3 regions of the Actinomadura citrea genome follow, and region 1 is predicted to be linked to each of the others. Evidence: riboswitches for the same ligand, from Rfam matches in the RefSeq annotation. Region 1 holds a riboswitch; each other region holds the start of a gene.

Region 1 (3,250 bases):
AAGCGGCGGGTGGCGATCGAGATCTGCCCGCCGTCGCCGTCGCCCTCGCCGCCGGGCCGGGTGAGGAGCCGCTCCTGGACGGCGTTGTGCTCGGCCTTCAGCTCGTCGGGGACGATCGGCGGGACCCGGCCGAGCACCTCCTCGGCGCTCCAGCCGAACATGCGCTCGGCCGCCGGGTTCCACACGGTGACCCGGTGCCGCTGGTCCACGGCTACGATCGCGTCGGCGGCGCTCTCGATGACGGCCCGCGCGATCGGATCGTGCACGTGCTGATACACGTCTGTCATCGTGCCACCGCACTCCGGCCTGCCGCCGGGCAACTTGCGCCGAAACTTGCTTTCGACCCAAACCTTACCGTCTGGTAAGCCTGCCGATGAGCAGGGCCGCGACCCCTGCGACCAGGAACGACAGCAGCGAGGCGCTCATCCACGTCTGCGGCGTGAAGTGCAGCGCGTCCCGGACGTCCGACCAGAACGCGGTCCAGCGGGCGACCGTGCCCGGGTTGACGAGCTGGTAGACGACGAACCCGATCGCCCATGCCGCGATCATGCCCCAGCGGGACGGCGCGGTCCGCGAGACGTCCCAGCCGCCCGCCCGGCGGCGGCCGAGGAAGAAGTCGGCGGCGAGGACGCCGAGCATCGGCACGAACACCGATCCGATCAGTGACAGGAAGCCGGCGTAGTCGCCGATGTCCAGGACCAGCGCGAGCACGGTGATGCCGATGCCGAGCGCGACGCTCAGCACCCGGCGGTCGGCCCGGGGGAACAGGTTCTGGATCGACACCGCGGTGGAGTAGGTGTCGGCGAACGACTGGTCGGCCTCCCGCAGCACGAACACCGCGAAGAACACCACGCCCAGCGAGGCGCCGAGGAACGGGTCGAAGATCTTGCCCGAGTCGCCCGCGACCAGCGCCAGCGCGAGCAGCCCGAGGACGTAGGCGACGATCTGCGTGACGGAGTAGCCGACGGCCGCGGCGCCGAACGCCCCGCGCTCGGTGCGCGCGTGCCGGGTGTAGTCGGCGGCGACCGGGACCCAGGAGATCGACACGGCGAGCGCGGCGTCCGCGCCGAGCCAGAACCCGCCCCACGAGCCCTGCGTCAGGTCGGGCAGCGGCTCCCGGACGAGCCGGACGTAGAAGTACACGAGCGCGATCGCCACCGCGACGGTCACGTAGCGGCGCAGCAACCGCACCGAGCCGAGCGGCCAGACCGTCAGCACGGTCGTGACCGCGCCGGCGGCGACCACGTAGCCCCAGCGCGGGACGCCGTCCCACAGCTCGCGGGCGGCGTCGGCGATGACGATCAGCTCGAAGGTGCCCCACCCGACGAGCTGGGCGATGTTGAGGACGGTCGGCGCGTACGACAGCTTCGCGCCGAACAGGCCGCGCAGCAGCACCATCGCGGGCTGCCCGGTGCGCGCGCCCGGCACGGCGGCGAGGCCGAGCATCAGCCCGCCGAGGATCGTCCCGACGGCCATCGCGACGATGCCCGCCATGATCGAGATCGTCGGCCGGCCGTCGGCGTCCGGCGCGAGGACGGTGTAGGCGCCGGAGAAGGCCAGAAGGCTGACGCCGAGGTTCCCCCAGAAGGCGCTCTGGTCCCAGAATCCGAGGACCTTGGGGGCCGGCTCGTCGAGGGTGTACGGGACCTCGTCGCGGGCGTGCTCGCCCTGAGGGCGCTTGTCGACATCAGACGTCACGGGACACGCTCCCTACGCCGGCATTACCCGGACAGGTTCATGCGGTCGGCGACGCCTTGGAGGCCGCCCTCTCAGCCCGGCTGTGGCCCGAGCTCCCGCGGTTATCGGTCAGGCCCGATCGTACAACCGCCCGTCACGCCCTAAAAGGGGGCATCCGGGTCAGATCACACAACATCCGTTAGATCACGCGACGTAGGGCGGGCCGTCCCCCGCACCCTCCATCGGGCGCCCGGCCTCGGCCCACCCGTGCATGCCGTCGTCGACGTTCCTCGCCAGCCACCCCGCCTGGTTCAACGCGGACGTGACCTGCGCGGACCGTGCCCCGGACCGGCAGATCACATAGACCTCCCGGTCGCGCGGGACCTCCCCCGCGCGGTCGCCGAGCTGGCGCATGGGGATGTGGACCGCCGCGGGCGCGTGGCCCGCGTCCCACTCGTCCTGTTCCCGGACGTCCAGCAGGTAGCCGTCCTGCGGAACGTCCGCGGCGACCACGGCCGGTACGTCTTCCCCGAAATTCATCACACCCCCCATGGAACCGCGCGAAGCCCCCCTGCGTCGAATCACGCATGCGGTATCGGACGCTCCTTTTGGCAGCGCCCGGGCTGGCCATGCTCCTGTCCACGGCCGCCTGCGGCGACGAACAGGCAAACGGGAACTCCGCCGGAGCACCTTCGGGCACGACATCCGTGCAGCCGTCCGGCTCACCGGCGGACACGCTGACCGTGCAGGTCAAGGCCTCCAAGGAGGCGCCCGCCAAGACCTGGCGGCTGACCTGCGACCCGCCCGGCGGCGACCATCCCGAGGCGGCGGGCGCCTGCGCGGCGCTCACCAAGGTCAAGGAACCCTTCACACCCGTCCCCAAGGACCAGATGTGCACCGAGATCTACGGCGGTCCGGAGATCGCCACGGTCAAGGGCACCTGGCAGGGCAAGCAGATCGACACCACGTTCACCCGTGACGACGGCTGCCAGCTGCACCGCTGGAGCCAGATCGGCCCGGTCTTCGGGAACGTCCCGAAGGTCCGCTGACCCCGTCCCGACCCATCTCGATCCATCCGGACGAGCCATCCCCGTTCCGGCTCCGTTCACGACCCGAAGGTCAGGCCCCGGCGCCCGCCGGGGCCTGACCCGTCTCACGGCGCGTGCGGCCGCCGGTCAGAGCCAGCCGCCGATGCTGCGGTTCTGGGCGACGGCGGTGTCGAACGCCAGCGGGCAGGCCAGCACGAGCGTGCGCATCGGCTCCTGCAACTGGACGTGCAGGCGCAGGACGTAGCGGTCGGCCCCGGTGAACACCTGGGAGAGGAACTCGCCCATCCCGTCGAAGCCGCGCTGGATCCGGGCGAGCTCCTGCTGCTGCCAGTCGGTGATCCGGCCGCTCAGCAGCTCGTAGTAGCCGATCTGCCGCTCGTGCGGGTCGAGGATCTCCCAGCCGCGCATCGCCCGCTTGCGCAGGTGCCCGACCAGCCCGCCGTGCGGAGTCAGGATCTGCATCCGGGGCGTGCCCATGAACCCGTACGGCTTGTGGAACAGGAAGTACGGCATGCCGTCCGGAC
Region 2 (3,250 bases), 4.2 Mb from region 1:
CTCGATCCTATCCGCGCCGTTGCCCCGGCCTGCGCCCGGACGCGCCGGACGCGCCCGGACACGGACCGGGCCCGCCGCGCACGGTGCGCGGCGGGCCCTGCGCTCTTCCCGGCGTTCCTGTGGTGTTGCGGCCGGTCAGGCGTCGGCGGACGAGATCGGGAGGTTCACCCGGCCGCCGGCGGCCCTGAACTCCTCGGCCTTCTCCCGCATCCCTGCGGCGAGGGCCTCCCCGTCGGCGAGGCCGCGCTCGGCCGCGAACCGCCGCACGTCCCGCGTGATCTTCATGGAGCAGAAGTGCGGGCCGCACATCGAGCAGAAGTGCGCGGTCTTCGCCGGCGCCGCCGGCAGAGTCGCGTCATGGAACGCGCGGGCGGTGCCGGGGTCCAGGGACAGGTTGAACTGGTCCTCCCAGCGGAAGTCGAACCGCGCCTCCGACAGCGCGTCGTCCCACGCCTGCGCGCCCGGATGGCCCTTGGCGAGATCGGCGGCGTGCGCGGCGATCTTGTAGGCGATCACGCCGGCCTTGACGTCCTCGCGGTCCGGCAGCCCGAGATGCTCCTTCGGCGTGACGTAGCAGAGCATCGCGGTGCCGTGCCAGCCGATCATCGCGGCGCCGATCGCCGAGGTGATGTGGTCGTAGCCGGGCGCGATGTCGGTGGTCAGCGGCCCGAGCGTGTAGAACGGCGCGCCGTCGCACCACTCCTGCTGCAGGTCCACGTTCTCCTTGATCTTGTGCATCGGGACGTGCCCGGGACCCTCGTTCATCACCTGGTTGCCGAACCGCGCCGCGATCCGCGTCAGGTCGCCCTGGGTGCGCAGCTCGGCGAACTGGGCCTCGTCGTTGGCGTCCGCGACGGAGCCGGGACGCAGCCCGTCCCCGAGCGACCAGGTCACGTCGTAGGCGGCGAAGATCTCGCAGAGCTCCTCGAAACGGGTGTAGAGGAAGTTCTCCTCGTGGTGCGCCAGGCACCAGGCCGCCATGATCGATCCGCCCCGCGACACGATCCCCGTCTTGCGCCGTGCCGTCAGCGGCACGTAGGACAGCAGCACCCCGGCGTGGACGGTCATGTAGTCCACGCCCTGCTCCGCCTGCTCGATCACGGTGTCGCGGAAGACCTCGTAGGTGAGTTCCGCCGGGTCGCCGCCGACCTTCTCCACCGCCTGGTACAGCGGGACGGTCCCGACCGGCACGGGCGAGTTGCGCAGGATCCACTCGCGCGTGGTGTGGATGTCGCGGCCGGTCGACAGGTCCATGATCGTGTCGGCGCCCCAGCGGGTCGCCCACGTCATCTTCTCGACCTCGTCCTCGATCGAGGACGCGACGGCCGAGTTGCCGATGTTGGCGTTGACCTTGACCAGGAAGTCGCGCCCGATGACCATCGGCTCGATCTCGGGATGGTTGACGTTGGCGGGCAGCACCGCGCGGCCGGCGGCCAGCGCGTCCCGGACGAACTCCGGGGCCACGCCCTCGCGAAGCGCGGCGAACTCCATCTCCGGCGTGATCTCCCCGCGCCGCGCGTAGGCGCGCTGCGTCACCGCGCCGCCGGTGGCGCGCCGCGGCCGGCGCGGCAGGACGCCCTCGCCGTCGGCCTGGGGGAGGCGGCCTCCCCCGCCCGCGGGGACGGCAGGGGCCGACGACCGGCGCCCGTCGTCCTCGGGGCGCGCCGCCCGGCCCTGGTAGGGGGCGGTGTCGCCGCGCTCGGCGATCCAGGACTCCCGCAGCGGCGGCAGCCCCCTGCGCACGTCGGTCTCCTGCTCGGGATCGGTGGACGGCCCGGACGTGTCGTACAGGACGACGACGTCGCCGTTGGTCAGCGGCACCTCCCGCATCGGGACCCGGATCTCCGGGCGCGAGCCCTGGAGGTAGGTCTTGCGGGCAGCTGGAACCACAGGTTCGGTCATGACGACTCGATCTCTCCCTACGCCGGCATTACCCGGTCAGGTTCATGCGGTCAGCGGCCGTCCCAGCCGCTATCTCAGCCCGGTACGCCGGGCCCCCGCGATCTGTCGCCCACGACGTTAACCCGCGCGGCCCCGCTTGCCGCAACCGCCGTCCATGGGCTAGAACGCGCCCGCGCGGATCGCGACGGGCAGGGCGAGGGCCAGGGTGCGGAGGGGGTCCGGGGCGGACGGCGACCGCTCCAACTCCATCCGGGCCTCAGCGCCGTCGCCGTCGCCGATGCGCAGCGTGGCCGAGTGCCGGCCGTCGATGCCGGTGACGACGTGGCCGTCGCCGGTCGCGCGGGTGCTGCCGAGGAGCATCCCGCCGGCGGTGTGGAAGGACGGCTCGCGCCGGCCGCGCACGAATCCGAGGGGGCGGCCGTCCGCGTCGAGGACGCGCACGCGGTCGCGGCCCGGCAGCCAGGACGGGCCCCGGAACACCAGCAGCGCGGCGGCGTGGGGGTCGCACAGCACGATGGTCCGCCCGCCGCGCCGGCCGCAGGCCACGGCGAGGACCGCGCCGCCGCGCCGGTCGCGGTACCGGCCCCTGCCGTCCACGACCAGGTGGCGGGCCTGGGCCAGGGCGCCGTCCGCGGGCGGCGGCACCTCCTCGCCCTCATCGTCGACGACGCGCCAGGCGGCGCCGAGGATGCCCGTGGTCGCGGTCCGGACGGCCGGGAGCCATCCGGACGGGAGCGACCCGCCGGCGAGCAGCGCCACCGCATTCCCCTCGACCTCGGCGACGGCCGCGGCGACCGGCGCCTGCTCCGGGTCGAGCCAGAGCGTCCAAACCGGGTCGCCGACGGGCCACCTGATCCCTACCGCGTCCACGGCTCCGGCCGGGACGGCCGCCTCCCGCCTGCCGCGGCGGAGGACCACCCCCTTCTCGCCGATGCTCACGATGAGGCGGGTCCGGTGGAGCCGGGCCGCCCAGAGGACGGCGGCGAGGGCGGCGAGCAGGCAGCCGCCGCCGCAGGGCGGCAGGATCTGGCGGGCCTTGTCCGGATCGAGGATTCCGGTGCCGGGGCGGGTCGCCAGGACGAGGGCCGCGCCGGCCGCGAGCGCGGCGAGAAGGGCGCGGAACGGCCATCGGTAGGCTCGCGCGCCGAGCGTCATCCGGAGTCCGGGCGAGGGGACAGCAGGCGGGGGGACGGACAACTGTCAGCCCTTCGTGACGGGGTCTGCAGAACTATAGGGCGGGCCTCCGGCCCCGCAGGCGCCGCCGGGAAAGATCATTCGCGTGGGCGCGGGCCGCGGTGCGCGGATCACGCGAGTGGGGGAGAATGGGCGCGTGGTGACGGTGCCCCGG
Region 3 (3,250 bases), 2.8 Mb from region 1:
TCCCTGGACCGCGGTCAGCACTTCGATGCGGTCGGCGTCCCGCAGGGGCGTGGCCTCCCACTCCGCGCGCCGGACGACCTCGTCGTTCAGCGCCGCCGCCACGCCCGTCGCGACGGCCGTGACGGACGCGACGACCTCGGCCACGCTCGCGCCGTCGGGCAGCTCGCGCGCCTCACCGTTGACGATCACCTTCATGCGCTCACCTCGGGGGAGAAGCGGTCGGGGGCGAACGGCCCGGCGACCTCGGGGACGGGCCCGTCCAGCAGCATCGCGGACAGGATGTCGGCGCTCACCGGCGTGAGCAGGATGCCGTTGCGGAAGTGCCCGGTGCCCACGAGCAGCCCGGGCAGCGCGGTCGGGCCCATCACGGGCGCGTTGTCGGGGGAGCCGGGCCGCAGCCCGGCGCGGACCTCCGCGAACTCCAGCTCGGTGATGCCGGGCAGCAGCTCGCGGGCGTCGCGCAGCAGCTCCCACAGCCCGCCGGCGGTGACGCGCGTGTCGAAGCCCAGCTCCTCCTGCGTGGCGCCGAGGACGATCTCACCGTCCGCACGCGGCACCAGGTAGACCGACGACCCCCGGACGAGGCCGCGGGTCGCCCGCCGCAGGAACGGCGCGCGGGTGCGCAGCCGGATCACCTGGCCCTTGACCGGGCGGACGGGTGGAACGGTCCCGGGAGGCAGGCCGCCGAGGTCGCCCGACCACGGCCCCGCGGCCAGCAGCACCCGGTCCGCGGGGATCACGGTGCCGTCGTCCAGGCCCACGCCGGCGGCGGCACCGTTCTCGACGACGACGCGCTCGGCCCGCCGCCGGACGAGCCGGACCCCCAGCCGCTCGCACGCCGCCAGCAGCGCCGGGGCGAGGCGGCGGGGGTCGACCGAGCCGTCCTCGGGGGCGAGCAGGCCGCCGCGCACGCCGGGCGCGAGCATCGGCTCCAGCCGCCGGCACTCGCGGCCGGTGAGCGCCTCGGCGGGGATGCCCAGGTCCTCCTGGAAGCGGCGCAGGTCGTCCAGGTGCCGCAGGTCGTCGGAGTCGAAGGCGACCTCGAGGATCCCGTCGGTGCGGTAGCCGGTCTCCAGGCCGGTCAGCTCCTCCAGTTCGGCGACGAAGGCGCCGTACCGGTCGCGGGAGGCGAGGCCGAGCCGCAGCAGCGGCTCCTCGCCGTAGGTCAGCTCGCTGACCGGGGTGAGCATGCCCGCCGCCACGGAGGACGCCCCGGACGCGGGCGCGGGATCGACGAGCGTCACGGCGGCGCCGCCGGCGGCGGTGCGCCAGGCGGTGGCCAGGCCGATCACCCCGGCGCCGATGATGACGATCTGCATGCGCGCTCCCTTCGCCGGCATGATCCGGATCAGGTCGTGGCGGTCGGCGGCCCGTTCAGCCGCCCTCTCAGCCCGGTCGCACCGGACTCCCGCGCTCTGTGCTGTTCTGCTGCCCCCACCTTACGACCTCGGCGAACCGGGCAACTGCCTGGACACCTGTCCATCCCCGGATCGCCGCCCGTTAGGGTGACCTTCATGGAGAGGGTCATCGTCGTGGGTGGCGGGCTGGCCGGCGTGCGCGCCGTGGAGGCCCTGCGGAGCAAGGGGTACGAGGGTGCGCTGACCCTCGTGTCGGCGGAGCGGCACCGGCCCTACGACCGGCCGCCGCTGTCGAAGGCCGTCCTCGCGGGCGAGTCCGACGACACGACCGTCGACGCCGACTGGGACGCGCTGCGCTGCGAGCTGCTGCTCGGCGAGCGCGCCACCGGCCTGCGGCTGGACGAGCCCGGACGGGGCGGAACGGTGGAGTCCACGGCGGGCGACCTGCCCTTCGACGGGCTCGTGATCGCGACCGGCGCCGCCCCGATCACGCTGCCGGGAGAGGGGCGCCAGCACGTGCTGCGCACGATCGACGAGGCGCGCGACCTGCGCGCCCGGCTCACCGCGGGCGCCCGCATCGTGATCGTCGGGGCGGGCTGGATCGGCGCCGAGGTCGCCACCACCGCGGCCCGCCGGGGCTGCGCGGTCACCGTCGTGGAGGCGGCCGACACCCCGCTGGCGGGCGCGATCGGGCCCGAGGTCGGCGCGCTCACCGCCCCCTGGTACGCCGAGGCCGGCGTCGAACTGCGGACCGGGGTCAAGGTCGCGGAGGTGCGCGACGGGGGCCTCGCCCTCGCCGGCGGCGGCCGCGTCGACGCCGACGAGGTGGTCGTCGGCGTCGGGGTGCGGCCCGTCCTGTCGTGGCTGGAGGGCTCCGGGCTGCTGCTGGAGCGCGGCGTCGTCACCGACGGCTCGTTCCGGACCTACATGGGCGAGGAGGACACCGGGGCGCTGCGTCCGGACGTCGTGGCGGTCGGCGACTGCGCCGCCTGGTGGTCGCACCGCTACGGGCGGCGGCTCCTCGTCGAGCACTGGGACACCGCGCTGAACGCCCCCGAGGTCGCCGCCGCGGCCCTCCTCGGCCGGGACGCCGTGTACGACGCCGCCCCGTACTTCTGGTCGGAGCAGTTCGGGCGCATGGTCCAGTACGCGGGCGACCACTCGGCGTCCGAGCGGCTCGTGCGCAGGGGCGACCCGTCCGACCCCAGGTGGGCGGTGGCGTGGCTGACCGGCGACCGCCTCGACGCGATCCTCACCGTCGGCCGGCCCCGCGACCTGGTGCAGGCGAGGCGTGTGATCGCCGCCGGGACGCCGGTGGATCCGGAGGCGATCGCCGACCCGGACGTCCCCGTCCGGCAGGCTGTTCGCGCAGAGCGATCGGCGGGGACGTAACGGCTGCGCAGCGGGTTTGAGTCTTCCGAAGGCGTGGTAGCAAGGGGGCGTGACGCAGATGCACGCAACCGTTGACAGCGCACTGGACCCCCGCACCGACGCCCTGGCCGGCGAGTGGCTCACCCTCGGGGAGACCGCCGAGAGACTCGGGATCAGGCCCAACCGGATCAAGCAGCTCATCCACGAGCACCGCATCCTCGCGGTGCGCCGCGGCGGGGAGCCGATGGTGCCCGCGGCCTTCATCAAGGACGGCCAGGTCATCAAGGGTCTTCCCGGTACCCTGACCCTCCTGTCGGACGCCGGCTTCGACGACGCCGAGACGATCCGGTGGCTGTTCACGGCCGACGACACGCTGCCGGGGACGCCGGTGGACGCGCTCACCGAGAACCGGGGGACCGAGGTCCGCCGCCGCGCCCAGGCGCTCGCCTTCTAGGCCGCCGCCGGCGGCGCACGACGCACGTGACACGATCGCGGGGTCGCGCGCGGCGGGTCACCGCGCG

Evidence for each region. Region 1 has a riboswitch for thiamine pyrophosphate ahead of BJ999_RS01410 (purine-cytosine permease family protein). Riboswitches for the same ligand answer to the same signal wherever they lie in the genome.
Region 2: it holds a riboswitch for thiamine pyrophosphate, as region 1 does, so the genes downstream of both, thiC (phosphomethylpyrimidine synthase ThiC) here and BJ999_RS01410 (purine-cytosine permease family protein) in region 1, are expected to answer to the same signal.
Region 3: it holds a riboswitch for thiamine pyrophosphate, as region 1 does, so the genes downstream of both, thiO (glycine oxidase ThiO) here and BJ999_RS01410 (purine-cytosine permease family protein) in region 1, are expected to answer to the same signal.

The regions. Positions count from the first base shown of each region.
Region 1 is NZ_JACCBT010000001.1:270,665-273,914, reverse strand. It holds gene BJ999_RS01415 (sensor histidine kinase) at 1-287, opposite strand, end outside; gene BJ999_RS01410 (purine-cytosine permease family protein) at 352-1,698, opposite strand; TPP riboswitch at 1,691-1,807, opposite strand; gene BJ999_RS01405 (rhodanese-like domain-containing protein) at 1,882-2,217, opposite strand; gene BJ999_RS01400 (SSI family serine proteinase inhibitor) at 2,265-2,726, shown strand; gene BJ999_RS01395 (LURP-one-related/scramblase family protein) at 2,853-3,250, opposite strand, start outside.
Region 2 is NZ_JACCBT010000001.1:4,443,618-4,446,867, forward strand. It holds gene thiC (phosphomethylpyrimidine synthase ThiC) at 136-1,902, opposite strand; TPP riboswitch at 1,898-2,011, opposite strand; gene BJ999_RS20735 (hypothetical protein) at 2,062-3,057, opposite strand; gene BJ999_RS20740 (sensor histidine kinase) at 3,233-3,250, shown strand, end outside.
Region 3 is NZ_JACCBT010000001.1:3,057,091-3,060,340, forward strand. It holds gene thiS (sulfur carrier protein ThiS) at 1-195, opposite strand, end outside; gene thiO (glycine oxidase ThiO) at 192-1,319, opposite strand; TPP riboswitch at 1,309-1,422, opposite strand; gene BJ999_RS14420 (NAD(P)/FAD-dependent oxidoreductase) at 1,515-2,750, shown strand; gene BJ999_RS14425 (Rv2175c family DNA-binding protein) at 2,809-3,183, shown strand.